DNA from 2 places in the Paenibacillus sp. 01T47 genome. Region 2 is predicted to be linked to the other one. Evidence: predicted binding sites of a transcription regulator. Region 2 holds the regulator's gene; the other holds the start of a gene.
What was found. Region 2 encodes Rex, which represses fermentation and respiration genes when NADH is low (regulators of the CRP and FNR family bind a similar motif). Its sites were predicted from a motif close to TTGTGAAATATTTCACAA; they were not measured.
Positions count from the first base shown of each region.

Region 1: the regulator Rex is predicted to act here: its motif matches at 1,854-1,871, upstream of nadA (quinolinate synthase NadA).

Region 1 is NZ_JBFTPA010000034.1:7,855-22,801, reverse strand. Features, by position in the region: gene nadB (L-aspartate oxidase) at 1-817, opposite strand, end outside; gene nadA (quinolinate synthase NadA) at 851-1,789, opposite strand; gene AC1DOV_RS32755 (ABC transporter permease) at 2,140-3,102, opposite strand; gene AC1DOV_RS32750 (ABC transporter permease) at 3,104-4,186, opposite strand; gene AC1DOV_RS32745 (ABC transporter ATP-binding protein) at 4,192-5,736, opposite strand; gene AC1DOV_RS32740 (BMP family lipoprotein) at 5,899-6,954, opposite strand; gene ftsH (ATP-dependent zinc metalloprotease FtsH) at 7,300-9,297, opposite strand; gene hpt (hypoxanthine phosphoribosyltransferase) at 9,396-9,935, opposite strand; gene tilS (tRNA lysidine(34) synthetase TilS) at 9,985-11,397, opposite strand; gene AC1DOV_RS32720 (protein kinase domain-containing protein) at 11,437-12,360, opposite strand; gene AC1DOV_RS32715 (vWA domain-containing protein) at 12,344-13,069, opposite strand; gene spoIIE (stage II sporulation protein E) at 13,783-14,947, opposite strand, start outside.
Region 2 is NZ_JBFTPA010000002.1:411,563-426,509, reverse strand. Features, by position in the region: gene dinG (ATP-dependent DNA helicase DinG) at 1-1,263, shown strand, start outside; gene AC1DOV_RS05945 (redox-sensing transcriptional repressor Rex) at 1,260-1,916, shown strand; gene AC1DOV_RS05940 (amidohydrolase) at 1,897-3,198, shown strand; gene AC1DOV_RS05935 (cell wall elongation regulator TseB-like domain-containing protein) at 3,231-3,728, shown strand; gene AC1DOV_RS05930 (hypothetical protein) at 3,843-4,373, shown strand; gene AC1DOV_RS05925 (AAA family ATPase) at 4,375-5,868, shown strand; gene AC1DOV_RS05920 (3-hydroxyacyl-CoA dehydrogenase family protein) at 5,956-6,891, shown strand; gene AC1DOV_RS05915 (acetate kinase) at 6,892-8,112, shown strand; gene AC1DOV_RS05910 (DnaD domain protein) at 8,134-8,814, shown strand; gene AC1DOV_RS05905 (MerR family transcriptional regulator) at 8,869-9,900, opposite strand; gene AC1DOV_RS05900 (Type 1 glutamine amidotransferase-like domain-containing protein) at 10,147-10,791, shown strand; gene AC1DOV_RS05895 (helix-turn-helix domain-containing protein) at 10,816-11,190, shown strand; gene mtnB (methylthioribulose 1-phosphate dehydratase) at 11,381-12,034, opposite strand; gene AC1DOV_RS05885 (2-hydroxy-3-keto-5-methylthiopentenyl-1-phosphate phosphatase) at 12,031-12,705, opposite strand; gene AC1DOV_RS05880 (2,3-diketo-5-methylthiopentyl-1-phosphate enolase) at 12,714-13,943, opposite strand; gene proC (pyrroline-5-carboxylate reductase) at 13,940-14,809, opposite strand; gene AC1DOV_RS05870 (glutamate-5-semialdehyde dehydrogenase) at 14,857-14,947, opposite strand, start outside.

The sequences.
Region 1 (14,947 bases), on a different contig from region 2:
CTCCTTTAATATTACGAAGATACGCCCCTTCGCCGCGCACAGCCTCTGATATCAAAAACCTTGGCGCGCCTGGATAACATAGAGAGGTAGGGTGGAACTGAATAAACTCGACATCCTGTATGTATGCCCCTGCTCGATAAGCCATCGCAATGCCGTCTCCTGTGGCAACCTCAGGATTTGTCGTGTAACGGTACAACTGGCCAGCCCCGCCTGAGCTTAAAATGACGGCTTTGCCTCTTACAAACAACCGCGCACCGCTTGGCTTCTGTACAATGACACCACAGCATTCGCCGTCCTGTGTAACCAAATCAATAACAAAATGGTCGTCCCAAACTTCGATCTTAGGATTGGCAATAGCCGTTTCGGACAATGCTCGTACGATCTCGAAACCAGTAGCATCCCCGTTAGCATGCAAAATACGCCGCTGGCTATGCGCTCCTTCCTTCGTAAGCGCAAACTCGCCATTCTCCAGATCGAATTGCGTCCCCATCTTTATTAAGCTGCGAACACCTTTGGGTCCCTCATGAACGAGTACATCAACCGCTTCATTAGAACATAAGCCTGCACCCGCTACGAGTGTATCTTGTCTATGGTAAGCCGGCGAATCCTCATCCGAAATAACCGCAGCGATACCGCCCTGCGCATAACGCGTATTGCTGTCGAGCAGCGATTTTTTCGTAATCATGAGGACAGAATTGTTTTCACTTGCTCGTATAGCGGTAAAAAGACCGGCAATGCCGGCCCCAATTACAATCACATCTTTTTCTATAACAGGCAGCTCACTTAACTGCACATCGACTAAATATCTAGGAATCATCATTGGCTCCTCCAAGCGTAGAAGCAGCGCATACTACTTCACGAGTAGCATGCGCTCCAAGGATAAACGGGCTTGATCTGCAACATGTGGCGGTACGTAGATTTGAGGCTGCATCGTTTCCAAGCATTTCACTAGTTTCTTCAAATTATTTACTTTCATGTTAGGGCACACCAAATATTTAGATGCAAAATGAAAAGTTTTACCTGGGCTGTCTAAACGAAGCTGATAGCCAGTGCCATCTTCTGTTCCCACGATAAATTCTTGGCAATCTGATTCTTTACAATATTTAATAATAGCGGTTGTACTGCCTACAAAGTCGCCTAGCTCAACGACTTCAGGACGACATTCCGGATGCACAACGAATTGCGCATTAGGATATTTCGCTTTCATTTCTTCTACGTCTTTAACCGTCAGCATATCGTGCGTATTGCAGTAACCTTCCCAGATAATCATTTTCTTATCGGTATTCTGCTGCACATAGTGGCCTAGGTTCTTATCTGGTACCCAGATGATCTCGTCGCCTTCAACCGAATTGACAACTTTAACCGCATTTGCCGATGTGCAGCAAATATCAGTCTCCGCTTTGATCTCAGCAGACGAGTTAATGTAAGTAACGACCTTTGCATTCGGGTGCTGCGCTTTCAGCTTACGCAAGCCATCAACACTTACCATGTCGGCCATCGGACAGCCCGCACGCTCGTCGGGAATGATAACGGTTTTATTAGGAGCCAAAATTTTTGCGCTCTCACCCATAAAGTGAACGCCGCAAAAAACAATAACTTCAGCATCCGTTTGTGCAGCCTTCTGCGCAAGCAGGAAGGAATCTCCACGGAAATCAGCTACCTCTTGAATTTCATCACGTTGATAATAATGAGCTAAAATGATAGCATTCCGTTCTTTCTTCAACTGTAACAACCGTTCACGCAGCTCTCGGTTTTGCTCCGCCTTGCGTTCCAGTGCCAGTGCTTCCACAGTAGATCCTCTCCTCTTATGAGGGATGGGCGATAACCCATTCCGTTATACGGCAAGCTGAACTTTGTGAATTGATGCACAAACTTAGAAAGTCGCTTACCTATAGTTTAAACCAAAAGGGATAAATTCATTTGATTAAGTTTTAATTTACACGCGGTAGATGCTACTGTCAATGCGTTAAAGGCCTTTTTAAGGCAGCAATTTAAAATAAATTATTTTGATCGCTGTATCTCACTCACATTCTTCGTAAATGAACCTTTTTTACTATATAATCGCGACCTCCGTCATCACTTGTATTAGCAACGAAATAAAAAAAGTCTCTCTCCGCGATGGAGAGAGACCATATTGAATTATCTTTTTGCTGGATCGTAAGGTTGACCAAGTGCTGAGGGCGCATTTGAACGACCAACAGCTCCTGCCAAAACGATCAATGTCAAAACGTACGGCAGCATGTAGAAAAATTCAACTGGAATATGCTGCGAGAATTCAAAGCGCTGTGCAAAGCTTCTAAGCGCCTGAGCTAGACCGAAGAACATTGCTGCTCCTACAACGCCAAGCGGATTCCATTTGCCGAAAATCAGTGCTGCGAGCGCAATAAATCCTTGCCCAGAAATCGTATTATGCGCAAAGCTGCTAGTCGTCGTCAACGTAATTGTCGCACCGCCAAGGCCTGCAAGCGCGCCGCTGAGCAATACGCCGATATAACGGTATTTCGTTACGCTAATACCAACGGTATCCGCAGAGCTCGGATGTTCGCCCACCGCACGCAGACGCAAGCCAAATGGCGTATGGAACAAGACGAAATAACTGATTACTGCGATAGCTAGGACAATATACGTCGTCGGATACGCGGTGAAAATAGCTTTCCCGAGCAACGGAATATCAGATAAATAAGGTATTTTCACTTTGTGGAACACATTAGCCAAAAGCGGCGTTTGACCTGATCCATCATAAATGCTTTTGGTTAGGTAAAGCGCTAAGCCAAGCGATAGAATGTTAATAACGACACCGACGACGGTTTGATCCGCACGGAACGTGATCGTTGATATCGCATGCAATAAAGCAAATAACGTACCATAAATAGCTGCAGCTATAAATCCAATCCACGGTGAAGCACTGCCTAACCCAGCTTGTATCGCATACTCCGTTGCAACTGCCGCGGCGAACGCCCCTGAAACCATCAAGCCCTCTAGTCCGATGTTCACAACACCTGAGCGCTCTGAGTACATACCGCCAAGCGCTGTAAAAATGAGTGCGGTGGAGAACACGAGCGTTGTATTAATAAGTTGTCCAATGATGTCTAGCACGTTCATCCTACACCGCCTCCTTCCGCTTGCTTGCACGTTTATTTAGAAAAGGCTTTAAGAACCACTTCACCAATCCATGCGAAGCAACGAAGAAAATAACGGCGCCGATTACGATACGCACGACCTCAGGAGGAACACCCGCACCAAAGCTCATGCCTGCTGAACCGTAGCTGAGTCCACCGAATAAGATTGCACCAAGGAATACACCAATCGGCGTATTGCCGCCAAGGAGCGCTACCGCAATACCATCAAACCCATAGCCCGGAGAAGCGGCCATAACGGTCTGGTTGCCGAACACGCCTAAAATTTCAAACACGCCGCCCAGACCAGCGAATACGCCGCTTATAAACATCGACTTAACCATCGTTACGTTAACGTTCATACCCGCATATAACGCTGCATCCGGATTATGTCCAACAGCGCGAAGCTCGTAGCCTTGTTTCGTACGCCATAACACGAAATAAAACACAACGATACAAATGAGCGCAACAACCGTACCCCAGTGCATACGAGCGTTGTCTGTCAATTTAATAAGCCAATCAATTTTCACCATAGCTGATTCATGAACCGGCATCGACTTCTGCTGGCCTTTCTCAACAAGAAACTTCGCGATGATAAAATTGGAGAGGAACAATGCGATCCAATTCAGCATGATGGATGAAATAACTTCATTTACTCCACGCTTCGCTTTCAAGTAACCAGCAATACCCGCCCATAGACCGCCGAATACAGCACCCGTAATTACAGCTAGAGGCGCATGTATATACCATGGCAGGTCAAGCAGCACGCCAACGATTGTCGCGCCAGTCATGCCCATTACAAATTGTCCCTCAACACCGATATTGAATAGACCTGTACGGAAAGCGAAGGAAACGGCTAAACCTGTAAAGATCAATGGTGTAATTGCTCGAACCGCTTCTCCCATATTGTAAGGAGTGCTAAACAGCTTATTGATTAAAGAAGTGTACGCTAGAATTGGATCGTACCCTCCAGCAAGCATGGCAATGGCGCCAACCACAAATCCAAGAATGATTGACACAATTGGAATAAGGATAGACGATTTATTAAATATTTTTTTCAAGGTTTCCATATACGCTATCCTCTCCCCTCTGATGCAGGTACAGCTATTTTGTTACCAGCCATCATAAGTCCAAGCTGCTGATCATCTCTTTGCTCAGCATCAACCTCACCCATTAGCTTGCCTTCATACATGACCGCAATTCGATCGGACAGTGCATACAGCTCATCAAGCTCAAATGATACGAGTAAAATCGCTTTTCCTTCGTTACGAGCTTGTACCAACCGCTTGTGCACAAATTCAATCGCACCGATGTCGAGACCGCGTGTAGGCTGAACCGCAATTAACAAATCAGGATCTTTATGAAGCTCCCGTGCGATAATAGCCTTCTGCTGGTTTCCTCCAGACAACTGACGAGCATGCGTATGAATACCTGATGAGCGAACATCAAATTCGTTAACAAGCTTTTCAGACAGCTTGTCCATGCTGTTGTAATCAATAAACATGGAACGGCCGAATTCCGGCTCAAAATACGTATTCAAAATCATATTTTCACTAACTGAGAAATCTAGCACCAGCCCATGCTTATGCCGATCCTCTGGTATATGCCCTACTCCCGCAACCGATATTTGGCGCGGAGAATGATTCGTCATATCCTTGCCATTCAGCTTAACGCTGCCGCCGTCCAGCTTGCGCATACCAGTTATAGCGTAAATGAGCTCGCTTTGCCCATTGCCATCAACACCGGCTATGCCAAAAATCTCTCCTGCACGAATGTTGAAGCTCGTACCATCCAGTACATTTTTGCCTTGATCACCTTTCATCTGCAATCCATCCACAGATAAAATAACTTCGCCAGGCTCGTTCTTCGTCTTCTTCACCTCGAAGGATACGTCCCTGCCGACCATTAATTCCGCAAGCTGCTGCTCATTCGTCTCATCTGTAGTTACTGTCTTGATAACCTTGCCGCGTCGAATAACGGTTACAGCATCTGCAAGAGCCATTACTTCTTTCAATTTATGCGTAATGATAATAATCGACTTTCCTTCAGCAGCCAGGTTGCGAATGATTTCGATTAGCTCCTCAATTTCCTGCACCGTCAAAACAGCTGTCGGCTCATCAAAAATAACGATTTCGGCGCCGCGATACAACGTTTTCAGAATTTCAACACGCTGCTGCATGCCTACTGTAATATCTTTAATTCGCGCCTGAGGGTCTACATTCAGACCATAACGTTCGGATATCGCCCGAACCTTCTCATTAGCGAGCTTGTAGTCGATTTTCATACCTTTGACAGGCTCATTGCCAAGCACAATATTTTCTGCAACGGTAAAAGGCTGTACGAGTTTGAAATGTTGATGAACCATTCCGATGCCAAGGTCAATTGCTTTAGAGGCACCCTCAATGACTGTTTTCTCACCATTAACCCAAATCTCGCCCTCGTCCGGTTGATATAGTCCGAACACAATGTTCATTAGGGTCGATTTTCCTGCGCCATTCTCGCCAAGCAGCGCATGAATCTGACCTTTCTTCAATTCAAAATTTATGGAATCGTTAGCTACCAATCCGGGAAACCGCTTTGTAATTCCCTTTAACTGTACAGCCGCCTTGCTCCGGTCCATTCCTCATCATCTCCCCGGTTTTTACTGCTTCAATATGCATAAAAAATTTGACATTAAAAGCACTTACTTATCCCAACAAAGAACAAAGACCGGCCGAAGCCGGTCTTGTCTGATTCATCAACAAACGATCCTCAATCAAAGGATACCATTGAATGGAGAAAACTATTCAGTAGGTACTTTAATATCGCCGCTAACGATTTTTGCTTTGTATTTCTCTACTTCAGCAAGAACATCAGCTGGAACGTTTTTCTTAGATGTTTCTGGCAAGCCTACTGCATCGTCTTTCAAACCTAACTCTTGTACAGTTCCGCCAGCCCATGTTCCAGCGAGTAGATCTGTGGATACTTTATGAACAGCAGTTTCAACGCCCTTCATCATGGACGTTAGTGTAATTTCATCACCGAACTCAAGTGATTGGTCTTTATCTACACCAATAACCCAAACGTTTTCACCATTGTCTTTACGCGCTTTACCTTCATTGAACACACCATTGCCTGTAGCGCCAGCAGCGTGGAAAATAATATCAGCACCGCCATCGTACATTGTTGATGCAGCCAATTTACCAAGGTCAGGTTTACCGAAGTCACCTGCATAGTTAACTTCAACTTTTACATCCGGTTTAACTGCAGCAACACCTGCTTTGAAGCCTGCTTCGAATTTCTTGATAACCGGAATCTCCATACCGCCAACGAATCCAACTTTATTTGTTTTTGTCATCAAACCTGCAACGACACCAACAAGGAAAGATCCTTCGTTTTCAGCGAAAGTAATAGAAGCAACGTTTGGCGCTTCAACTACGCTGTCAATTACTGCTAGCTTAGCATCTGGATTTTCTTTAGCCACTTTGCTTAGTGCATCATTAAACAAGAAACCGATACCCCAAGTAAGGTCATATCCTTCTTTAACGAAGCTGTTTAGGTTCGGCTCCATGTCTGCTTCGCCTTTACTTTCCAAGAACTTCGTTTCCGCACCAGTCTCAGCAGTTACTTTCTGAAGAGCTTCCCATGCGCTTTGGTTAAAGGATTTATCGTGTACGCCGCCAACATCAGTAACCATACCAATTTTTTTGCCTTTTCCAGTACCATCGTTTTCAACAGCAGGCGTAGTACCTTTATCTCCGTTCGTGCCGCCCTCGTTGTTTTTCTTGCCACCGCAAGCTGACAACACTAGTGTCAACGCGATCATCATTACAAGCATAAAGCTAAATGTCTTTTTCATGCGTGTTTTCTCCCCTGCTCTAATTTTTGTGTAGCTTGGCAACCCCTGTTACATTCTTATTCTTGCTGATACTGGTCGCTATTATTTCATTATAGTTACAAAAAAATAAACGTCAATAACTTATGTCAGTTTAAGTGACATAAAAACGTTATGACCGTCATCATGTAACATCTATGTAACGTATGACCAATATAGACAAAACCTCCATGTAAGCATTTCTGTTTTTCATCCGAGGTTTATACACGTATTATAGGCTAAATCCGAACATTAATAAAGAAAAAAATAGTCGCCCGCTACTCTTTACAAGTAGCAAAGCGACTATCGTTAACAATTATCCATAAAATACTATTCGTTCTTATCTGGATCTTCTGTTGCATCACGTTTCTCAAGGTTCGGAGCTTTCGCTTCGTCCTGATCACGAGTTTGGATACGCACCTTTACGTCTCCAACCGTCTCAATAATAGGCTCGGTTGTCGGCTCATTTGTTTCAACTGCATCAGTAGAAGGACCGCCTTCCAAAGTACCAGTCTCAACCAAACGTTTGATTTGATCCATTTCGAGCGTTTCTTCATTAAGCAGTGTTTGAGCAATCAAATGCATTTCTTTGCTCTTCTCTGTTAATAGCTTCTTCGCACGATCATAACAGCCTGTAATAATGGATTGCATTTCTTGATCTATCTCGTATGCAATGGCATCAGAGTAGTTCTGCTCATGTCCAATATCACGTCCAAGGAATACTTGGCCTTGTGAACTGCCGAATTGCATCGGTCCAAGCTTATCGCTCATACCGTATTCCATAATCATACTGCGTACGATGCCTGTCGCCTGTTTAAAGTCGCTATATGCACCAGTACCAATTTCACCAATAAACAGTTCCTCTGCTACACGGCCTGCAAGCAAACCAGTGATTTTGTCCAAAAGCTCCTGTTTCGTTACAAGCATACGATCTTCTTTTGGAAGCATGATGACATATCCGCCAGCACGTCCGCGAGGAATAATCGTAACCTTATGCACCATATCCGCATGCTCCAAGAAGAAGCCTGCAATCGTATGGCCTGCTTCATGGTAAGCGACAATACGTTTCTCACGATCACTGACAACACGGCTTTTCTTCTCCGTACCAACAATGATTCGGTCAATCGCATCATCCACTTCAACCATTGCGATATCTTTCTTATTACGACGGGCAGCTAGGAGCGCTGCTTCATTAAGTAAGTTTTCTAAATCAGCGCCACTAAAGCCTGTTGTACGTCTTGCGATAACTTCAAGCTTAACATCCTTGGATAGCGGCTTATTGCGCGCATGTACTTTAAGCACCGCTTCACGGCCCTTAAGGTCTGGACGGTCAACCGTAATTTGACGGTCAAAACGGCCTGGACGCAGAAGCGCTGGATCAAGGATATCCGGACGGTTTGTTGCTGCAATAATAATAATACCTTCGTTGGCACCAAAGCCATCCATTTCAACGAGCAATTGGTTGAGCGTTTGCTCACGTTCATCATGTCCGCCGCCTAGACCAGCGCCACGTTGACGACCTACCGCATCAATCTCATCGATAAAGATGATACAAGGAGCATTTTTCTTCGCGTTCTCAAACAAGTCGCGTACACGGGATGCACCGACACCGACAAACATCTCTACAAAATCAGAACCGGAAATGCTGAAGAACGGCACGCCCGCTTCGCCTGCTACTGCACGAGCAAGCAATGTTTTACCTGTACCCGGAGGACCAACAAGCAATACGCCCTTCGGTATACGAGCGCCTACTAAATTGAATTTCCGCGGGTCCTTCAAGAAGTCTACGACCTCAACGAGCTCTTGCTTCTCCTCGTCTGCTCCTGCGACATCTTCGAATGTAATCCGCTTCTTCTCATTATCGTAAAGCCGCGCTTTGCTCTTGCCAAAGTTCATAACTTTGCCGCCGCCGCCCTGAGCTTGATTCATCAAGAAGAAGAACAGGACAAAGATGATGACAAACGGAATAATGGAGGTAAGGAATGTAAGCCAAATGCTTGGCTGATCCATTTCCTTCGTCTCATAAGCGAATCCATACTGCTTCGACCATTCAGCGATCTTAGGCTCAGCGCTAACGCCGGTCCTTGATACGAATTGATCGTTTTCTGCATCCGCAGGTTTCACTTTATATTTTCCGGAAACAAAATAAGATTGGTTCTCGTACTTAACACTTAACTCTTTAACATTCCCTGACTCAATTGCTGCAACGAGTTCATCGTAACGCAATCCAACGGTCGTGTTATTTTGGCTGCTGATAAATTGAAAAATCCCAACGGTCACCAAAAAGATAATTAAATAAAAACCAGTATTACGGATGATCCGATTCATCCCCAACCTCCTCTCAGACGCTTAAAATATTTTACCATATCATGACTTTCCATAACAATAGAGGTGTACGGAGAAGGGCATGTACGGGTGAATCGCAATTATTTTTGATAAACTTGCGGCTTCAAAATACCAATATAAGGGAGATTACGATATTTCTCTGCATAATCCAGTCCATAACCGACAACAAACTCATCAGGCAGTGTAAAGCCTTTATAGTCTGCTTCCAATTCAACTGTACGGCGAGCAGGCTTATCGAACAAAGTTACAACTGTAACAGACTTCGCATTGCGACGCTCTAGCACGTCAATTAGGTAACTAAGCGTCAATCCGCTGTCGATAATATCTTCAACGATTAGAACATCTCGGCCTTCGACAGATACATCGAGGTCTTTAATAATTTTGACAACGCCAGATGATTTCGTGGATTGTCCATAGCTAGATACAGCCATAAAATCAATTTCAAGCGGCACTGTAATTTCCTTAACCAAATCAGCCATGAAAATAAACGCGCCTTTCAAAACACAAATAACGAGCGGATTACGCCCATTAAAATCTTTACTCAGTGTTGCACCAAGTTCCTTAACCTTCTCACCAATTTGCTGCGCGTCGTACAATACTTCTTGAATATCGTTCTGCAAGTGTAAATCCCCCTACGCTTAACTATGTTTATGAGTGTACCAGTGCTTCTTATTCGTTGCCTGCCCTTATGAATAACACGTCTTTTGTGTGTACATCCGTAAGCGCATGACTTGATCTGCGAATGCCCGGAATCCAGAGTAATTTGCCTGACCCATCAAACAGCAATGGATACAGCTCTCTCTTTAGCGGAGCAACTTTCTCGTCAACGAACATATCTTGCACTTTTTTCGAACCATTTAATCCTAAAACCTGAATTCTGTCTCCCGGCTGCCGATTTCGAACAACGAGCGGATACGTTAGTTCCGACGCATCAAAGCAGGCTTCATAACGCGATGCAGGCTTACAACTTTCTAACGCTGATGTATAAGCAAACTCAAATGTCCACCCGCATTGCTCGATCGCCAGGCTAGCTTTATCCCTTCCCACCTCGCACAAATAGACACTCGCTTCTTTGGATACATGCTGTGGCACTTGAATCCACCGCATTCTATCATATTCACGAGCGCAGCAAATGCCGGCACCAGCATCGATTCGCCAAGTTGCAGGCGCATGAGTGGAAGCAGCAAGCCTCATCGTCTCAATCTGCTCGAAAGATATCTTTTCCGTTTCCTTAGAAAGATAACTTAATATTAGTTTAATCAATCTCCTTTGTAAAGCGACGTGGAGACCATGCAAATCGTCGCAGCTTATCGCGCATTCATTGGGGGATAACGTAACGAGCTGCGCAAAGAACGCTTCGGTTTGTTTCTCCATCCATTCGTCTTCCGCACCCGCTACTTCAGCAAGTCGTTGAAGGGATTGGGATATGTGCGGATTATGCTTTGATAAATACGGTAAAATATCTAACCGAATGATGTTTCGGAAATAATGGCGTTCCTTGTTACTGCTGTCCGTGCAGTAAGGAATTTGGTGTTCTTCGCAGTAACGCAGAAGGTCTGACTTGTTCATACGAAGCAGCGGCCTGATAAGTTCCACGTTTTTTTCTCTTCTTTTACTGAGAATTCCCGCCAAACCAGTTAAGCCTGTCCCACGAATGACGCGCATAAGGACGGTTTCCGCCTGATCATCTGCATGATGGGCGAGCGCGATACGCGAAGCTCCATATCGGGTCGCGATTTCATGCAAAAAGCCGTACCGCCTCTCGCGTGAGGCAGCTTGTCCATTCATTCGGGTTTCTTCTATATAAGACGGCATGTCGAACGTTACCGTCTCACAAATGACCCCTAGCTGCTGCGCAAATTGCTTAACGACAATCAGCTCATGCGCCGACTCCTCTACTCGAAAGCCGTGATTCACATGAGCTGCAATAATGGAGATTTCATTGCTCTTCGCTACAGCAGACAGCATATGCAGCAGCGCCATCGAATCTGGACCTCCGGACACCGCAACAACAATACAATCCCCTTTCGACCAAAGCCTGCGGTCTGCAGCTGTTTTCTCAAGCTCGTTTCGCAGATTCATAGGTTGTACCTCACCTTCACTTCCCGTTGCGTGCTGCCGCTACAGCACATTGCGTATGAGCCAGTAAACCGACGTTCCAAGCAAGACCGCTGAAAGAGCAGCAAGCCCCTTTAACCACCCTGGTGTAGCAGAGGGTCTATGCGTGTCTCGTCTATGCATCAGTAAACGCCAAGCCGCAGAAGCCTCACCCGCGTCCGAATACTGTCCTGCAAAAGCTTTACGCAGCCATCCGGCAACTGGCTTTAATACCGAACTGGATTCAGCGATCTGGATGAGCTCCATAGCTGAGCGATTTTGCGGCAATAGCTCCACCGTTAACTGATGAAGCCGTTTTGGTTCATGCAGCTGTATGCAAAGCACACCAAACGAGAACAAATCGTAACTCGGATCAGCAGATCGCGAGCCTTCATTCCAGTAGCCCCGATCATAAATTTCAGTAAATTGGCGAACGGCTTTGCCTGCTGCAGTCACCCCGCCGAAATCAACCAGCTCAACATGACCATAATCGGCAACGAGCACATTTTCCACCTTTAAGTCGCCGAACACCCATCCTGCTTGGTGCAGCTTCGTCAGCTTGCCCAGCAGATTCAAGCCAACTAACGGAAACCACTCCGAGCCGTGCTGCTTTAGGTAATCGTCCAGCTTAGATCCCAGTACATAGCGCATAATATAAAAAGGATATTCCTTTCCATCCGGACCATACAAATCATCTACGTCGAACAAAAAGGATTCCTGCCCGTATTGCTTCTGCTTGGCGATCGACTGCAGCACATTGATCTCCGATTGCAGATCGAGTGCATCTAAACCGAGCTTCATCGCATACCAGCTGCGATCACGCTGTACGAGATATACTTTACCGTTTGCGCCCTCTCCAAGCAACCTCTCTATCCGGTAACGCCCTTGTTTCCACTTGCCAACCACCACCATGCCACGGCGAAGATCAACTTTAAACGACGTAGTCACTCATCATCCCATCCGTTTCGTCTCTGCTCTGTCTACCATAATCGCCCTGGCGATAAAAATCAATGACATGCATAATCGCAGGGCCCGTCGGCGTGGTTCCGCCCATTTGCAGTTTCGGAAAGATGGCGTGAACACCATTCAAGTGACTCGTCCAGCTCAAATCCATCAAACAGTCATCCCCATGTCTTGAGCCTGGGAAATGAAATACCGAGATTTCACTTTTTCCTTGTCTCGCTTGCAGGCTGAGCATTAAATCGCGTATAGCCTCCTCCACAGCCGCCAGCTTTGGCTTCATGCTGGCGCTGGCATCAATAAGAAGCGCCACTCGCAAATTTGATGTCTCCCCCAGCTCGTCGATAACACGTACAACATCGCCACGCTTCTCCGGTGACAATGCTTCGATTGAGCCGTTGCCAAGCACCTGCTTCAATTCCTTCTGAACTGCTAATTGAATCGTCTGCACAACAGTCTTCCGAGTCATCATCTGTACCGTCTGCGACAGCTGACGCATATTTACCATCCTGCTTAGACCGCCGCCCGCACGCGCAATCTCATCAATCTCAGCCGCGCCAAGCTCACCTACATCGCCATGATCGAGTACGCCTACTACATTTACTGAAATTCCTTCCGATTGTGCATGTGCAGCCGCTATGACTGGACTTAGACCCACATTAGAGCATCCATCTGTAATCAACAATATTTGCTTCATAATGATTACCCTCCTCAAGTGTTTGAGAAACAAACACAGCATCGTAAGCACGAGCCAAGTGTTTGAGAAACAAACACGGCATCGTAAGCATAGGCTTAGCGTTTGAGAATCAAACGCAGCTTCGTAAGCATTGGCTTCGCCCTTTGCCTTTCTATTAGCTTTGCCTTTTTTGAGAGGGATAAACAGCTAGACTAGTTAAAAAATGATATTTACACATATAACAAACCAAAATTACTTGTATTAATAAGGCACATCCATCCACTCACTGAAAATAGGTTTGATATTCATAGCAATATGTATAACTATTTTGTTTGAGCATTTACTATGTACCACAGTTGAAAATCACTAAACTTCATATGCCCCTTTATCTTTCATCGGTCGTAATTGAGTGATAAATGAATGCAGCAACAAATTGATGTTTCAAAAATAAAATCTACGTGTATGTATTAATATTAGTGTGAATTCCGCTTCGCGGGTCAATTCAACAGAGCATGTCATGTCTTTGTTACGTTAAAGCTTTTATGTACTATACGCTCGCTATTATGTAACAAACAATAACAATAGCCCATTTCCTGTCAGCGTGAGTCAGCCGACAACAAATAGGCTACTGCTTGCTCAATGAATATCATAGATACAAGCTCACCGTTCAAGTATCCATTCATCATTGTTTTAAATTTATAAATGATTTCACAGTCCATATTTTATTTCTATACTCAGCTCACCGTCCTTGGACGCTCCATGCGCGTCACACCCGGAAAACGGAAGGATGCCCATTCTGGCAAATGCTTATCGATACGTGCTACAAGCACGGTCATATCATCAATAATCTCTCCATTATGATGACGAACCACCTTCTCAAGCAGCGCATCCGCCATTTCCTGCGGATCATCTGTCGCCAGCTCGCTAATAATTCGCTTCATCCAGAGCTCTTTATTAACAGCAAGGCCCGGCGCATCATAAATGCCGTCACTCATCATGACTAGCGTGTCGCCCGATTGCATTTGCATCGACACGAAGTCGACATCAATATCTTGAAGAATGCCAATCGGCAAATTGTTCGCTGTTATCGGAATAACCTCATTTCCTCGTTTAATAAAGCTTGGCGTTGATCCTATTTTCATAAACGTCGTTTGCGCCGTATACAGATCAACGATCGCTAAATCGACGGTAGCAAATACTTCATCAGATGAGCGCAATAAGAGCACCGAGTTAACTGACTTCACTGCCAGCTTCTCATCCATGCCTGACTGCAGCAGCTGCTGCAGAATCGACAATGCCGCGCTGCTTTCCTGACGCGCACGCTCACCATTGCCCATACCATCGCTGATCGCAACTGCAAACTTGCCATTTCCAAGCTCCACCATACTGAAGCTGTCGCCAGACAGCAGATCTCCTCCTTTAGCTGCACCAGCTATGCCCGTCTCCACCTCGTACTGCTTGGCTGAGCCAAACGCGACCAGGGACGGCTCACCGCTTCTCGTTGGGGAGTGCTCCGATTTCACTGCAATATGCTCTCCCAAAATATCACTAAGCAGCGGCGCGATTATTTTTCGGCACTCATCATAGCCTTGTCCAAACGTATGATACACCTCTATATCCACATTCCCCTCCTCTAAGCTCACAATATCAATTCCCTGTACGGATAAACCGAGTCCTTCCACCGCCTCTCGAATTTGCTCCTCCTGCAGATGAAGCGTTTGTCCCTCCCTTTTAATTTCTTTCGCCAAATCCTCCATTACTTGCGATACACCCTGCAATTGATCCGCTACAAGCTGACGGGAGTCGCATATTTGCTTCTTCCAGTGCATATTATTTTGATATAGCTCGTACTGCTGGCTCATATCCACAAGAACCTGCGACGATTTCACGCAATGCGCC
Region 2 (14,947 bases):
ATGTTTTATAGCTTTACTTCAACTTCATCGGATGGACCAACTGAGAATGGTCAGTCGGTATGCCGCCTTAAGAAAAACGAGCTTCCAGCAGGCTGGGAGGACGGTGTTACGGTTGAAGGAAATATCCACACTGAACTCAACCGAGTCATTCGAACCGTCGATAAAATGGTTACCGATATTAAAGACCGTGTTGACGATTCCGGTGTTCAAGCGATAATAACGGATTTAAATGGCGCGGTACGTGATTTGTCTCGACTTAAGGATGAGCTTAGAACGTTTATCACCTTAGAGCTTGCGGACTCTGTGTTTTGGATTGAAGCAAGCAGCGTATACCGCTACAGATCTGTGCAGCTATACGGTGTGCCAGTAGATGTAAGCGCTCAGCTGCAAAAATATTTTTTTGATGTCAAAGAAAGTATCGTATTAACCTCTGCAACGTTATCTGTGCAAAAATCTTTTCAATACGCGGAGGAGCAGCTTGGGTTAACTGGATATGAACAGCAGGGCAGGCTTAAAACCGTTCAATTGCCTTCTCCGTTTAATTACCGGGAGCAGGCATTAGTTGTCATTCCACGCAACTTCCCAGTACTCAAGGGAGCAGCTGTAGATGACACCTATTTGGATATGCTTGTAAAATCGCTTTCTGATGCTGCAAAGGAAACGAAGGGCAGAATGCTAGTGCTGTTCACGTCCTATCGCATGCTGAGGCAGGTCTACGAGCCGCTTAAAGAGCTTTTAAGCGTTGCAGGAATTCAAGTACTAGGACAAGGAATAGACAGCGGCAATCGCACGAAGCTTACAAGACGTTTCCGTCAAACGCCAGAGTCCGTTTTACTTGGCACGAGCAGCTTCTGGGAAGGTGTAGATATACCCGGAGAAGCTCTGATTTGCCTTGCCATCGTTCGTTTGCCATTCCAACCGCCTAACCATCCCTTAGTGGAAGCAAAAGCTGAGATGCTGCAGCGGCAGAAACAAAATCCTTTTATGAAATTGTCGATTCCCCAAGCCGTCATTCGCTTTAAACAAGGCTTTGGGCGTCTAGTAAGGACTTCACAAGACAAAGGGATCGTAATCATATATGATACTAGAATAATCGACACTTACTACGGTAAACACTTCTTATATTCACTGCCAGGACCAAAAATCGAAACGATGCATATGGATCAAATGGTCGTGCGAATGAGAGAATGGTTAACGGATGAAAATGCAGCATTGCCGCAGGAAAATCAAGCTGTGTCTAGCGAAGAGGAGGAAAAACGATGAAGCAAACGAAAATATCGGAGGCTGTCGTCAGAAGGCTTCCCGTTTATTTGCAAGTACTAAATGAAATGCTTAATCGTGAGATTCAGACCATTTCTTCGCAGGATTTAGGCACAAAGCTTGATTTAAATCCTGCTCAAATTCGTAAAGATCTCGCTTATTTCGGAGAGTTTGGACGGAAGGGCGTAGGCTACGATGTTGTATATTTAATTGAGAAGATACGTCAAATTTTGAAGGTTGATCAGACGATAAAGGTTGCGTTGGTTGGAGCCGGCAATCTAGGTCATGCCTTATGCAATTACAATAAATACTCCAAGGATAATATGCAGATTACCGCCGTGTTCGATGTACATCCGAGCAAAATTGGAACGAGCATTAATAATTTGATTGTAATGCCGATGAGCGAGCTTGCTGCAACGGTTGCAGAGCAAAATATTCGGATCGGCATCATTACCGTTCCAGCATTTGAAGCACAAAATGTAGCTAATCAATTTGTCGAAGCAGGCATAGAAGGAATATTGAATTTTGCCCCTGCTATTCTACGAGTACCGGATGAAATGCGAATACATAATGCTGATTTCACAAGGGAATTGCTTAGCTTAGCCTATTATTTAGCCAAAGAGGGAGAGACGCAGGATGAGTCAGATTTGGATTGAAAATGGTTTGTTTATAACGATGGATGACGAAAATCCATCATTTAGAGGACATATGGTTGTATCCGATGATCGGATTAGTTATATAGGTACGGCTGTTCCTGAACAGCTTTCTGATACGGTGCAAAAAATAGACGGCAGCAAGCTGGCTTTTATGCCAGGACTTATTAATACTCACGGACATGCGGCGATGAGCTTGCTTCGCGGATATTCCGATGATCAGAATTTGCAGGTTTGGCTGGAACAGAAAATGTGGCCAATGGAAGGCAAATATGTTGATCAAGATACACGTGCAGGAAGTTCTCTAGCGATCGTAGAAATGCTGAAATCAGGTACAACAGCTTTTGTTGATATGTATGATCGCATGGATCAAGTTGCTCAAATGGTTGAGCAAAGCGGTATCCGCGGTGTTTTGACAAGAGGCGTTATCGGACTATGTCCACCAGATGTACAGGAAGCTAAGCTTGCTGAGGCAATTGCTTTTGCCCGTGATTGGAACGGGAAAGCCGATGGACGCATAACCACGATGATTTCTCCACACGCGCCTTATACATGTCCACCAGCATATATTGAACGTTTTGTACAAGCAGCTCATGATTTTGATTTGCCTTTGCACACGCATATGTCGGAAACGATAGCGGAAGTTGAGCAAAACGTGCGTGATTATGGACTTCGTCCGGTCGAACATTTGGATCGTTTAGGCTTTTTCTCACGTCCTGCACTTGTTGCGCATGCCGTACATCTGAATGATGCTGAGATCGAGCTGCTTGCTGCTAAAGGAGTTGCGGTTTCACATAATCCTGTAAGCAATCTTAAGCTTGCTAGCGGCATTGCACGTGTTCCTGATTTGATTCGCGCAGGTGTTACGGTATCGCTTGGAACAGATAGTGTGGCAAGCAACAACAATCTTGATTTATTTGAGGAAATTCGATTCGCGGCTTTGCTTCATAAAGGTGTATCTGGAGATCCTACTGCTATCCCTGCTTTGGAAGCATTGAAGCTTGGTACAGTGAATGGGGCAAAATCCATTTGGCAAGAGAAGAGCCTTGGTAGTCTAAAAGTAGGCATGAAGGCAGATTTCATCGCTATTGATATTGAACAGCCGCATTTCTACCCTCAGACGGATATCGTATCACATTTGGTCTACTCAGGTTCAGGCCGCGATGTGCGGCATGTATGGATTGATGGAAGACAAGTATTGAAAAACGGCGAATGCACTTGGCTTGATGAGGAGAAAATTCGTTACGAGGCACAAGCGAGCTTTGATCGCTTGCTGCAAGCTTAATGCGAGCAACAGCAAGGAAACGAAAGCCGTTTATGACACTTAAGCGATGGTTGTTGTTAATTACAGCATTCCTCTTGCTGCTTCTAACCGTTTCCTTTATCTATTTCCGTGAAGTTCAGTCCCCTGAGTGGACAGCAATTAATGCGGCGAAGGAACAAGCGACTAAAGCAGCTGATCTTATCGAGATAGAAAAGGTACATCATCATATATGGCAAAAAAACAGTTGGGTCGTTGAAGGTATTAATCAACAGGATGAACATGTATACGTATGGCTGACTGAGAAGCAACAACCAGTTATCATGAGAGCGACGGAAGGCATTTCTGAGAAGTCACTCAAAGATGATTTCATCAGCAAGAGGCCATTGGCAGAAATAAAGAGAATTCAGCCGGGTCTGCTTGATGACAAAACGGTGTGGGAGATCTATTATAATGACGGTGAAAAGCCTGATCATTACCGATATGATTTCTACCGTTTTGATGATGGTGCATTTATTGATTCTTATACGTTACCAGCAAAAACGGGGCCATAAGGCTCCGTTTCCTTTTATTGATGGACGATTCTTGCATAATTTCATGATATACTTTCGTATAGCGGTGTTGATATACGGAGTGTTCATAAATTTATTGCAGGAGGGATTTTCATAATGATGAGACCACGTGTAATACCAATCGTGATTACTGCTGCAATTTCCGCTTCCGTTTTGTTCGGAGGCTGGGCTGTATATAATCAAGTGGCTGTAGCAGCTCCATTAGAGAAAGTTACAAAAGGCATTAAAGGTATTGTTTCTTCAGAAAAACCAGTTATGGATCGCAATAAAGTAGCTATTTCTCTTGAATTAACGCCGGATGCGAATCTCCGGGACATCTATGAAAGTATTGCGGCTAACGGAAAAGATGTAGTTGGCGACCGTAAGCTTGAGCTTAATATAGAAGAAAAATCGAATAAGCAGCTTGAAGATCTGTGGTATGCTTCCATGTTTGAAGTTGCAGAGGCGATGGAGCGCAAAACCTACTCTCATATTCCAGATGCGATGAAAGAAGCAGCAAAATCCATGAAAGATGTCACCGTGACGACTGAAATGGATGATACGAATGTGTATATTACGATTAAAAATAATGAAGCGGTGAAATATATCGTCCTGCCACGCACGCCAAACCAATTGGAGGCATGGTAATATGATGAAATATGGTAAAGAAATTGCGATAGGCTCACTTCCTGTACTTATTGCTTTTTTTATATATATTGGACAAAATGTTGTTCCCATCGTATTGCTGGGTGTGTTAGGCTTTGCCGTAGTTTATGCAGCACGAGGTAGAGGCAAGCTGACCGCGTTGTCTAGCCAGAAGCGGCGTTCTGAGGAGAAAATGACACCACTCACCTTTGAGGAAATCGGAGGTCAGGAGCGTGCCAAGCAGGAGCTTGTAGAGGCGCTTGATTTTCTCGTTCATCAAGAACAAATTGCTAAGCTTGGCATTCGGCCGTTAAAAGGCATCCTGCTGTCAGGCCCTCCAGGAACAGGAAAGACGCTGCTTGCTAAAGCAGCTGCTCAATATACAGATTCGATTTATTTGGCTGCTTCTGGCAGTGAGTTTGTTGAAATGTATGTTGGTGTAGGCGCAGGACGTATTCGCGACCTGTTCAAAGAGGCACGTACAAAAGCGAATAAAGCGAAAAAAAGCAGCGCTGTTATTTTTATTGATGAGATTGAAGTCATTGGCGGCAAACGAGATGGCGGTCAGCAGCGCGAGTATGATCAAACCTTGAATCAGCTATTAACCGAGATGGATGGTATTTATGCAAATGAATCACCGCGCATTTTGTTAATTGCGGCTACTAACCGTAAGGAAATGCTCGATAGCGCATTGCTCCGTCCAGGCCGTTTCGACAGGCACATCGGTGTTGAACTTCCTGATAAAAAGGGCAGATTGCATATTTTGAACATCCATGCGAAAAATAAACCTATCCGCACAGGCGTGAACTTAGAACGGATTGCAAGTGAATCCTTTGGTTTCTCAGGTGCACAGCTAGAGAGCGTCATGAATGAAGCGGCGATTTATGCGATGCGTGAGAGCAGTGAAACCATCGCTGAACAGCATTTATCGATGGCTATTGATAAGGTTATGATGGGTGAAAAAACGGATCGTGAGGCATCAAAAGAAGAGCGTGAACGGATTGCGCTTCATGAGCTCGGACATGCAATTATGGCAGAACTAATGCGTCCAGGCAGCGTGTCACAGGTTGCTTTGTCTCCGCGCGGTCAAGCGTTAGGTTATGTTCGTCACAATCCGCAGCAGGATCAATATTTGTACACAAAACAGTTCCTTAACGGTCAAATTATGATTACATTAGGCGGAGCCGCTGCTGAGGAAATGTTTTATGGTGATCGGAGCACTGGATCAAGAGGTGACTTCGAACAATCGATGAATATAGTCAAAACATTAGTGGAATCGGGATTGACTGATCTTGGCATTATTGATTCTTCGATGATGACAAAAGATGGATGGGCAAGCATCAATCGAACCATTTTGGATGAGCTGATGCTGCAAACAAAAGGTCTGCTTGAGTCGAATAGAGAAGTGTTTATCAAGTCTCTTCAGACGCTTCTGCGTGAGGAAACATTGAGCGGAGATGAGTTTAGAAAGCTCTTTTCTTCCAATACAGCAGCATGAAGCGTTTACAATATTACAATTTGAAGGCGGAGTTGTCGTCCGCCTTCTTTTTTTGATGAAATTCGTTATAATAAGATTGAACTATCTTTGCAGAGAAAACTTCTATTATGTTTTAAGAAGAATTCTCCCCACACTAAAGGAGCTAATACATTGCATATCAAAACAGTTGGAGTTGTAGGAGTAGGCACGATGGGTCAAGGGATCGCGGAAATGCTGGCCTCCAAAGGATTGGATGTTATCATTATCGAGCGTTCGGACGATCGCCTAGATTATGGTAAACAAATGATTGAAGTAAGCTTGGATAAACAAATCGAGAAGTGGGCGCTCACGAATTCCGAGAAGAAGCTGATTATGAATAGAATAGAGGCGACAACAAGCTACGAGAAGTTAGCGGATTGTGAGCTTGTTATTGAAACGATAACTGAAGATTTGGAATTGAAAAAAGCTGTATTTGAACAAATTGATCAAATTTGCGGTCCAAATGTTATTTTAGCGAGCAATACATCTACTCTAAGCTTAACTGAGCTAGCAAGCTTTACGAAGCAGCCGAGCCGCGTAATTGGCATGCATTTTATTTATCCAGTATCCAAGATTGATCTCGTGGAAATTGTTCGTGGTCTGAAGACGTCAGAGGAAACATTTATACGTACGAAACATTTTGTGGAAGAGGTTATTAACAAAAAAGGAGTTATGGTATTTGAATCTCCTGGTTTCGTAACTACACGACTCATTTGCTTATTTATTAACGAAGCCTTGCATGTACTCGAGGAAGGGGTCGCGTCGGCTGAGGATATTGACAGCGCTATGCGTATCGGCTATTCCTTCCAGCATGGACCTTTCGAGATGTGTGATCGTTTCGGTCTTGATTCCGTGTTGGCAGCCCTTGAGAGAATGTTCCGCGAGTATGGCGAGCTGAAATACCGTCCTTCGATCGTGCTGAAAAAAATGGTGCGCGCTGGACATCTCGGAGCCAAATCAGGAATCGGCTTCTTCAAATATGATACGGATGGGGATCGGATTTAAATGAAAGTACTCGTAATTAATGCAGGAAGTTCCTCTTTAAAATATCAGCTTTACAACATGCGTGACGAATCAGTTCTGGCAAGCGGACGCGTGGAACGGATCGGAATGGATTCTTCGATTGTTACTCATGAACCAGTTGACAAGCCCGAGGTTCGTAAAGTTAGTGAAATATTGGATCATGTTGCTGCTGTTAAGCAGGTTATCAATATGCTTACCAACCCGGAGTTCGGAGCGATCGCTAATCTGGACGAAATCGAAGCTGTAGGCCATCGTATCGTTCATGGCGGCGAGGCATTTAGCAGTTCAGTGCTTGTAACACAAGAGGTTAAGCTCGAGATTCGTCGATTGTTTGATTTGGCGCCGCTTCATAACCCAGCGCATATGATGGGTATTTTGGCGGTAGAAACAAATTTGCCTGATGTACCTCAAGCGGTAGTATTCGATACAGCATTCCATCAAAGCATGCCGAACACATCGTATTTATATCCAATTCCTACTGTGCTATACCGTCGTCACAAGGTTCGCAGATATGGTTTTCATGGCACGTCTCATTCCTATGTGAGCGCACATGCAGCCGAGTATTTGCAAAAACCATTGGAATCAATCAAAATGATTACTTGCCACATCGGAAACGGCGCAAGCTGTACAGCCATTTTGAACGGCAAGTCCTTTGATACAAGTATGGGAATGACTCCACTTGAAGGTCTTATGATGGGTACCCGGAGCGGAGATATTGATCCAGCGATCGTGCCATTTGTAATGAACAAAGAGGAATTGACTTTAAATGAAGTAAATTCTATGCTGAACAAACATAGCGGTATGCTGGCTATTTCCGGTATTAGCAGCGATATGCGCGAGGTAACAGAGGCGATGCTTGAAGGCGATAAAAACGCAAAGCTTGCTTTTGATATGTATGCTTACCGAGTTAGAAAATATATTGGCGCATATGCCGCGGCGATGAACGGTGTAGATACGATTGTGTTCACTGCTGGAGTAGGAGAAAATTCTGTCGCTCTACGCAAAGCGATATGCGAGGGCATTTCATTCTTGGGTATTGAGCTAGATGAAGAGCGCAACTCAGAGCGTCGCAAAGATATTCGTGAGATTACGACGGACAGCTCACGCATTAAAGTTTTAGTTGTTCCTACGAATGAGGAGCTCCTCATCGCAAGAGACACGTATAACTTAGTTAAGCAAAAGGATACGTCTGCACAGGCGTAGTCGTATAGGAGGCAGCTGGCAGTGAACAACGAGATATGGAAAGCTTACTCGCATGGTATGGCTGCTGCGTTGCAGGAAGGCGGCGTTTATGTGTCGGCGATGCTGCTGCGAACTTACCGCCAGCTGGAATTGTCGGATACAGAAGCGATGCTGCTCCTGCAAATCATGGTTTATATGGAAGCGGACATGAATGATTTCCCGACGCCAGAACAATTGGCTGAGCGGATGGGCCTGAGTGTTAGAGAAGTTGGACAATCCCTTGGCCGGCTGATGAAAGAAGATTTTCTTACAATTGACGAGTACGTTGACAGTTCTACGGGGATGCAGTCAGAGCGTTATAACTGGACAGGCTGGCTGCTTAAGGCAGCTGCGTTAACCGCGGAGCAGAAGCGTGAATCGCGGAAGGCAGAGCGTCAGCCATTCAAGCAGCAAGCGGCGCCATCATCGGACTTATTCAGTGTATTCGAGCAAGAGTTTGGACGCTTATTATCTCCGATAGAATGCGAGACGATTACAGGCTGGCTTGATCATGATCGATATACAGACGAAATTATTCGTTTTGCTCTTAAAGAAGCCGTCTTTGCGGGTAAGCTTAGCTTGCGTTATATTGATCGGATACTTATCGAGTGGAGCCGCAATCGAGTAACGAATGCAGACGAGGCTCGCGCACATGCGCAAAAATTTCGTGGAGGAAGAGGCTAAGCCATGCGGCTTAGCTCTTTTTTTTATGTAAAAGGGTCACATTATTATATATAGCTAAGGTTTGATCGCGTAGAGTAAACCAACATATGGGGTAAGCCGGTTGATGACAGTGGAATATCCACGTTTGTTGAACCAGTTCAGATGTTCGGATACAGAGGAAAGATGCCAGTTAGGCGGTATGGCAAGCTTTGTTTTTATCTCTTCAGAATGTATTTTATCATCGTCAACCACGTCCTCATCCATTAACCCCGTAATCACAAGCCGTCCCCCATTTATTAAAACGCGGTCCATTTCTTCTAGTGCCAGAAGCTGTTGTGAACGATTCAAGTGATGCATAGCAAAGCTGCAGCCTATAAAAGAATAACTGGATGGGGCGAGAGGCAGTGCGAGCAAATTGCCTTGTTTTGCATCAATGGCAGGGAGCCTTTCTCTTATGATCGAGAGCATTTCAGTCGATTGCTCGACAACCGTAAGCTTCGTGCCGGCCGCAGCTAGCATGCTGGAGAGATTGCCGCTGCCTGCTCCTATTTCTAAGCCAAGCTCATCAAACCGCGGATCAAGCCATTCAACGGTTCGCAGCAGTGCCATATTGTATTGCTCCTCCGAAAGAATACCGCTAAGTGTAATGATAGGTGCTTTATATCCGTGCTGAATCGCTATCTCATCGTAATTCCATTGATCGCTCCAAGAGGCTCGCGATAGCCGATTTTGTTTAATTTCTTCAGCGGCCAGCTCTGCATGTGTCAATTCAGCTGCTCCTTTTTTGTGCCATGCTGAAATCGTTTCATCAAGCGCTTGCAGCGCTTTTGTTGCTGTGATCCATTGCTCATACAGCAATGCACGAGTGCCATCCACACTTCGAATAAAAGCGTCCGGTTCATTGATCACGTTTAGAGCATCCTGTATTGCAGATACGGATAAGCCCAATTCTCTTAGCGATATGATCCAGCGGAGCCGAATGACGTCCTCAATGGAATAGTCGCGATATTTATTCTCTATTGCTTTATATGGATGAATTAGACCTTTTTCTTCATAAAAACGAAGTGTACGCGGCGTGACACCGAGTTGTTTTGCAGCTTCATGCACCTTCAATAGAGCCACCTCCTCTTGCCATTATGAACGTTTACGTTACGTTAAAGTCAATATAGTTGACTCCGTTTTTTATGTTAAATGAGGAATTTAACATGATGGTTATAGACAACAAATTGTTCCGAGTTTACTCATATAAGCAGATAAATATGGTAAAACATTTAAAAAATAGTTTATAGTTAGGTTACGATAAAAGTGATTCGACTAAATCCCGCTGAAGCATTAACTACAAGGAGGATATTTATGTCAGATAAACATTTATTTTTGTTTGGTGGTGGAGCGCCGTTCAATGAAAGCTTAGCAAAAAAATTTGGAGCTCTGGCATCAAAAGGGTTAAGCAAAGTAGTTATCTTATTTATTGAGCAAGAAGGTTGGCAAGAATACATGACGAAATATACCGATCAAATAGGTTTTCATGATATTGATCAGTTTGTGTATTTCACCTTGGATGCATCACCATCAACCGATTTATTGGAACAGCTTCAATCAGCTACAGGAGTGATTATAAGCGGTGGTGATACTGAGCTTTATCGAGATTATATCGTGGAAACAAAGCTCGGCACAATAATAAAAGCATTATACACAGAAGGCGTGCCAGTTGCAGGTTTTTCGGCTGGCGCCTTAATCAGTCCTAATGTATGTGTAATTCCACCCATCGACAACAGAGCGAATGAGCACCTTTTCCTCAAAGGTCTTGGATTAATAAATCATTGCGTCATTAGTGCACATTTTTCAAAATGGGATGAAGAAAAGAACTTATTGGCTGCACTTTCCAAAACCAACTTGTCAACGGGTTATGGGATAGATGATGCTTCTGGCATTTATTTTAAAAACGAACGGATATCAGAGACTGCGGGACAAGTTTATTTTTATTATGGAAAAGAGTGAGTGTGTTTACAACGAAGGAGGAAGATGGTTATTTCAAACGGTAAATCAATGATAGCAGCAAGCTTTATTCTCGGAGTATCTTTTATAGTGGGTTGTATGTTTATGGAGAAAAACGACGTGCCTAATAAAGAGCAGTCCGACGTTACGATAAGCGTGGAAAAACCTTTGCTAACGATAGAAGAGGCAGCAAATTATTTGCATTTATCGGAAAATGAAATTAAACAAATCATTCATACAGAGCAAATTCAGCTGACTACAGCAGGGTCCTTTTCTGGCGTTATGTTCCCCTACATAAAAGTTGGTGAGAAATTTTATATTAGCAAAAATGAGTTAATGGTTTGGATTAATGAAACGTCGAGAGAAAGGCGGGAGTATGCTGCTGGAACAGTTATCCAATAACAGTTGATCGGGAAGGGGAAGAGCGAAGATTACATATCATTCAGGAAGAGTTATCATTTTGATGGTCATGTTTTTAGATGGGTTATAATCTAGCTGGAAAATCTCCCGCTAATCAGCGCTTTGAAACATAAAAAGTGCTGAAGCGGGAGAAAGTCCTTCTAAAAAATGAAATGATCAAGCTGGAAAATGCTTAAGCTTTACCACGCTGCAGCAATTCCAAACGATATACATATTCAAAAATAAATTCAAATGCTTCAAGGTGGCGTTTTGCCTCAAATGCGTTTGCTCCCCAAGCGTAAATGCCATGCTTGCGCAGCACGATGCCAGGAATGTTTTTCACGATACGCTCCGTTATTTCCGGTACGATAGAAGGGATATGTGCGAAGTTCGAAACGATTGGAATATCAATGTGTGCTTCCTCGTCCCAAATGTTAAACCCTTTGATCAGTTCAACGCCATCTACCGGCACAGACTTGCGATCCCAGAAATACTCTGAGATTACGCTGTTAAATACGGTATGCACGTGGAAAATAGCGCCAGCCCCAGTTAATTTGTAAATTTCACAATGGATCAGTGTTTCAGCGGATGGTTTTAAGCGTGTTGTTTCGCATGGCTTGCCATCTTGATCAACAAATAAATAATCCTCTGGTGTATGAATCGTTTTGTCCTTACCGCTTGCCGTAATAGCGAATTGAAATTCGTCGGGGTTATAGTCGCCTACACGGATCGATAAATTGCCGCTGGTGCCAGGGAACCAGCCGCGTGAAGCGAACAGCTCCTTAACGTCGCGAAGATCAGATAAAGCGCGCTGCTTGTCTTCTAAAGCAATTTGCTCAAAACTCATTTTGTTGACTTCCTTTCAGCATTCATAGTGTTGATAATATCGTGGAATGTTTCGTATTCGTGATGTGGCAGTCCGAGCTCCTTGCATTTCACCGTAAGGTGGGAGCGGGAATAGACGATATCAGCAAGCTTAGCGCCTTCAAAGTCGGTTACGCTGTCGCCTATAATGATGCGCTCGTATTGCTCTTCAGGGAAACGACGCATAATGGTCGTTTTACACATGCCGCAGTTGTTGGTGCAATGAGCATCACACGGATTTGGCCACAAAATCTCAATTTGCTCATCGCTGAAATCACTGCCGTTGCAATAAATATGATCTTTTGGTATGTCGAAAGCTTCAAGAATAGGATAAACAAAAAAATCAATGCCGCCGCTAGTTACGTAAAAATCAATCTGCTGCTCTTTGCAATAGTTTAGAAATTCAGCGAAGCCTTCACGAATGCGTACATTGGAAATGCTGAAATCGATAACTTCTTTCTGCATAGAAGCAGGAAGGAGGCGGAACATTTGTCCAACGCCATCCATAATTGAAATCTCTTGCGCAATCGTTCGCTCTGCAATGTTTTCCCAGCCTGCTGGATTAAAATGTTTAATAATTGCGATAATGTTGTCATTAACGGTAATCGTTCCATCAAAATCACAAAACACGATGCGTTTCTTAGTTGTATTCATTTCAGTCATTATTCTTTGATCCCCCATGCTTCAATTGCTGCCAACAGCGCTTCATTGCCCGGTTGCTCAGCGGCATTGCGAAGAGGTACTCCATTTAATGTTGCAGTAATCGCTTGACGGAATGCTTGTCCGCCAGCTGCAGTTCCCATGGCATGACCATGAATACCGCCGCCAGCATTTACAACCACGTCGGTACCGAAATCTTTTAGAATGAGAGGTACTAGTCCAGGATGAATGCCCGCCGATGGTACAGGGAAGCTCGTCCTCAGCCCGTGAAGCGGCGCAAGCAAAGCTTCCTTAACTGCTAAATTCTCTTCCTTTGGCATAACAACCGAGCCGTAAGGTGAAGGGAAGAGCACAAGATCGGCACCTGCAAGACGCATTAACTTCCCAAGAAGAAGAGAAGCGCTAATGCCATAATGAGGCGATGGGTACATCGCTCCAGCCATTGCAGGGTGAGCTGCTATAGGGATATTAATGGATTTGTCACTGCTAAGCTCATGAAGCACATCATAGCCATAAGCAAGAACGTTAAATAAAAGCGCGTTGGCGCCGGCGTCAATCGCTTTTCGAGCATTCGCAGCAAGAGCTGAGGTAGGCCCTGTCAAGTTAACGGCGTAAAGCAGCTTTTGGCCGGTCTCTGCTTCAGCGCGACGCGCTGCATCCAAACAAGCTTCGACACGTTTCTCCAGAGGGGTAAGTGGATTCTCAAATAGGATTTCATCATCCTTGATTAAGTCCACACCGCCAAGCGCTTGCTTGTAGAACTGATCTTGAAGATTGGCTAGATCGTATCCGACAACGGATTTGAAAATACTCATTAGCAGCGGGCGATCATGTACGCCAAGCAAATCGCGAACACCGTTTAGTCCAAACTTAGGACCTGGGAAAGCAGATGCAAAATCTTCAGAAACGTCGAGATCCATAAGCTTGATTTTGCCGTCCATGGACAGCTTGCCGAATACAGTTACTAGCAAAGCAGGGAGGTCACGGCTGAAGTTGATGTCTGGATAAGCAATTCGCATGTCGGCATAGCGCTCACCGGGCAATGCATTTTCGGGCTCATGGACAGTAACGGACAATACTTTTCCAAGATGCTTTTCCATATTCGCCTTTTGCGCTTCAGGAAGCTCAGTCCAGCTGCCGACGGTTAAGCCAACAGCGATCGAAAGTGCCTTTTTATTGAAATCCGCTCGATCATCATAAGAACGATACGTTGCGATACAAACTCCAATCATTCGTTAATGCTCCTCTCGATAGCTTCTCCAAGCTCGCCTGCACGTTCTGCTGAGCGATGGATAGCTTTCTTGATTGTTTCTGAAAAATGATTTTCGGCCATCAGCTCAAGAGCTGCCTGCGTCGTCCCATTTGGCGATGTGACCTTGCGGCGCAGCTCTGCTGGCTCTTCGCCGGTATGACGAACCATTTCCGCTGCGCCAAGAACCGTCTGAACGACAAGCTCCTTTGCTGCTGTCTCCGAAAAGCCTAGTTGGATTGCGGTATCGATCATCGACTCCATAAAGTAATAGACATAAGCTGGGCCGCTGCCAGACACGCCTGTGACAGCTTGCTGGAGTGACTCGTCTACGATTGCATTAATGCCAACAGAGCTGAAAATCGCTTCTGTAAGTGCTTTTTGCGAAGTAGTCACAATATTTGAATAACTAATTCCAGTTGCTCCTAGACCAATTGTGCTGGATGTGTTCGGCATCGCACGTACGACGGAAGCCTGCCCACCAAGCAGCTGCTCGATTGCTTTGATCGATAACCCGGCAATGACCGATATAATAAGCTGTTTAGAGGAAATGAACGGCTTAATGGATGCGATCGCTTCAGCAGCATCCTTAGGTTTCATGGCTAGAAAAATAATGTCTGCCTCTTTTAAATAAGCTTCATTAGAGGAGCCTTGCACGATGGTTTGTATACCGTATAGCTCATTTAGCTCAGAGAGTCGATCTTTATTTTGTCGATTGAGCATTGAAATCTGATTAGGTGCAATGAGGTTTTTGTTAATTAGACCTCGCGCAATGGCTTCCGCCATCGATCCGGCACCATAGAAGCAAATTTGCTGACTGGCAATTGCTGTTTGTGTAAGCTGTGTCATGAAGTATTCCTCCGTTGTTCCATTGATATTGGACTGAATTCGTCCTGTTAGCCTCGTATTTGTCCAGTTCCATAAACAAGATATTTAGTAGACGTCAATGCAGGCAAACCCATTGGACCGCGTGCATGAAGCTTTTGT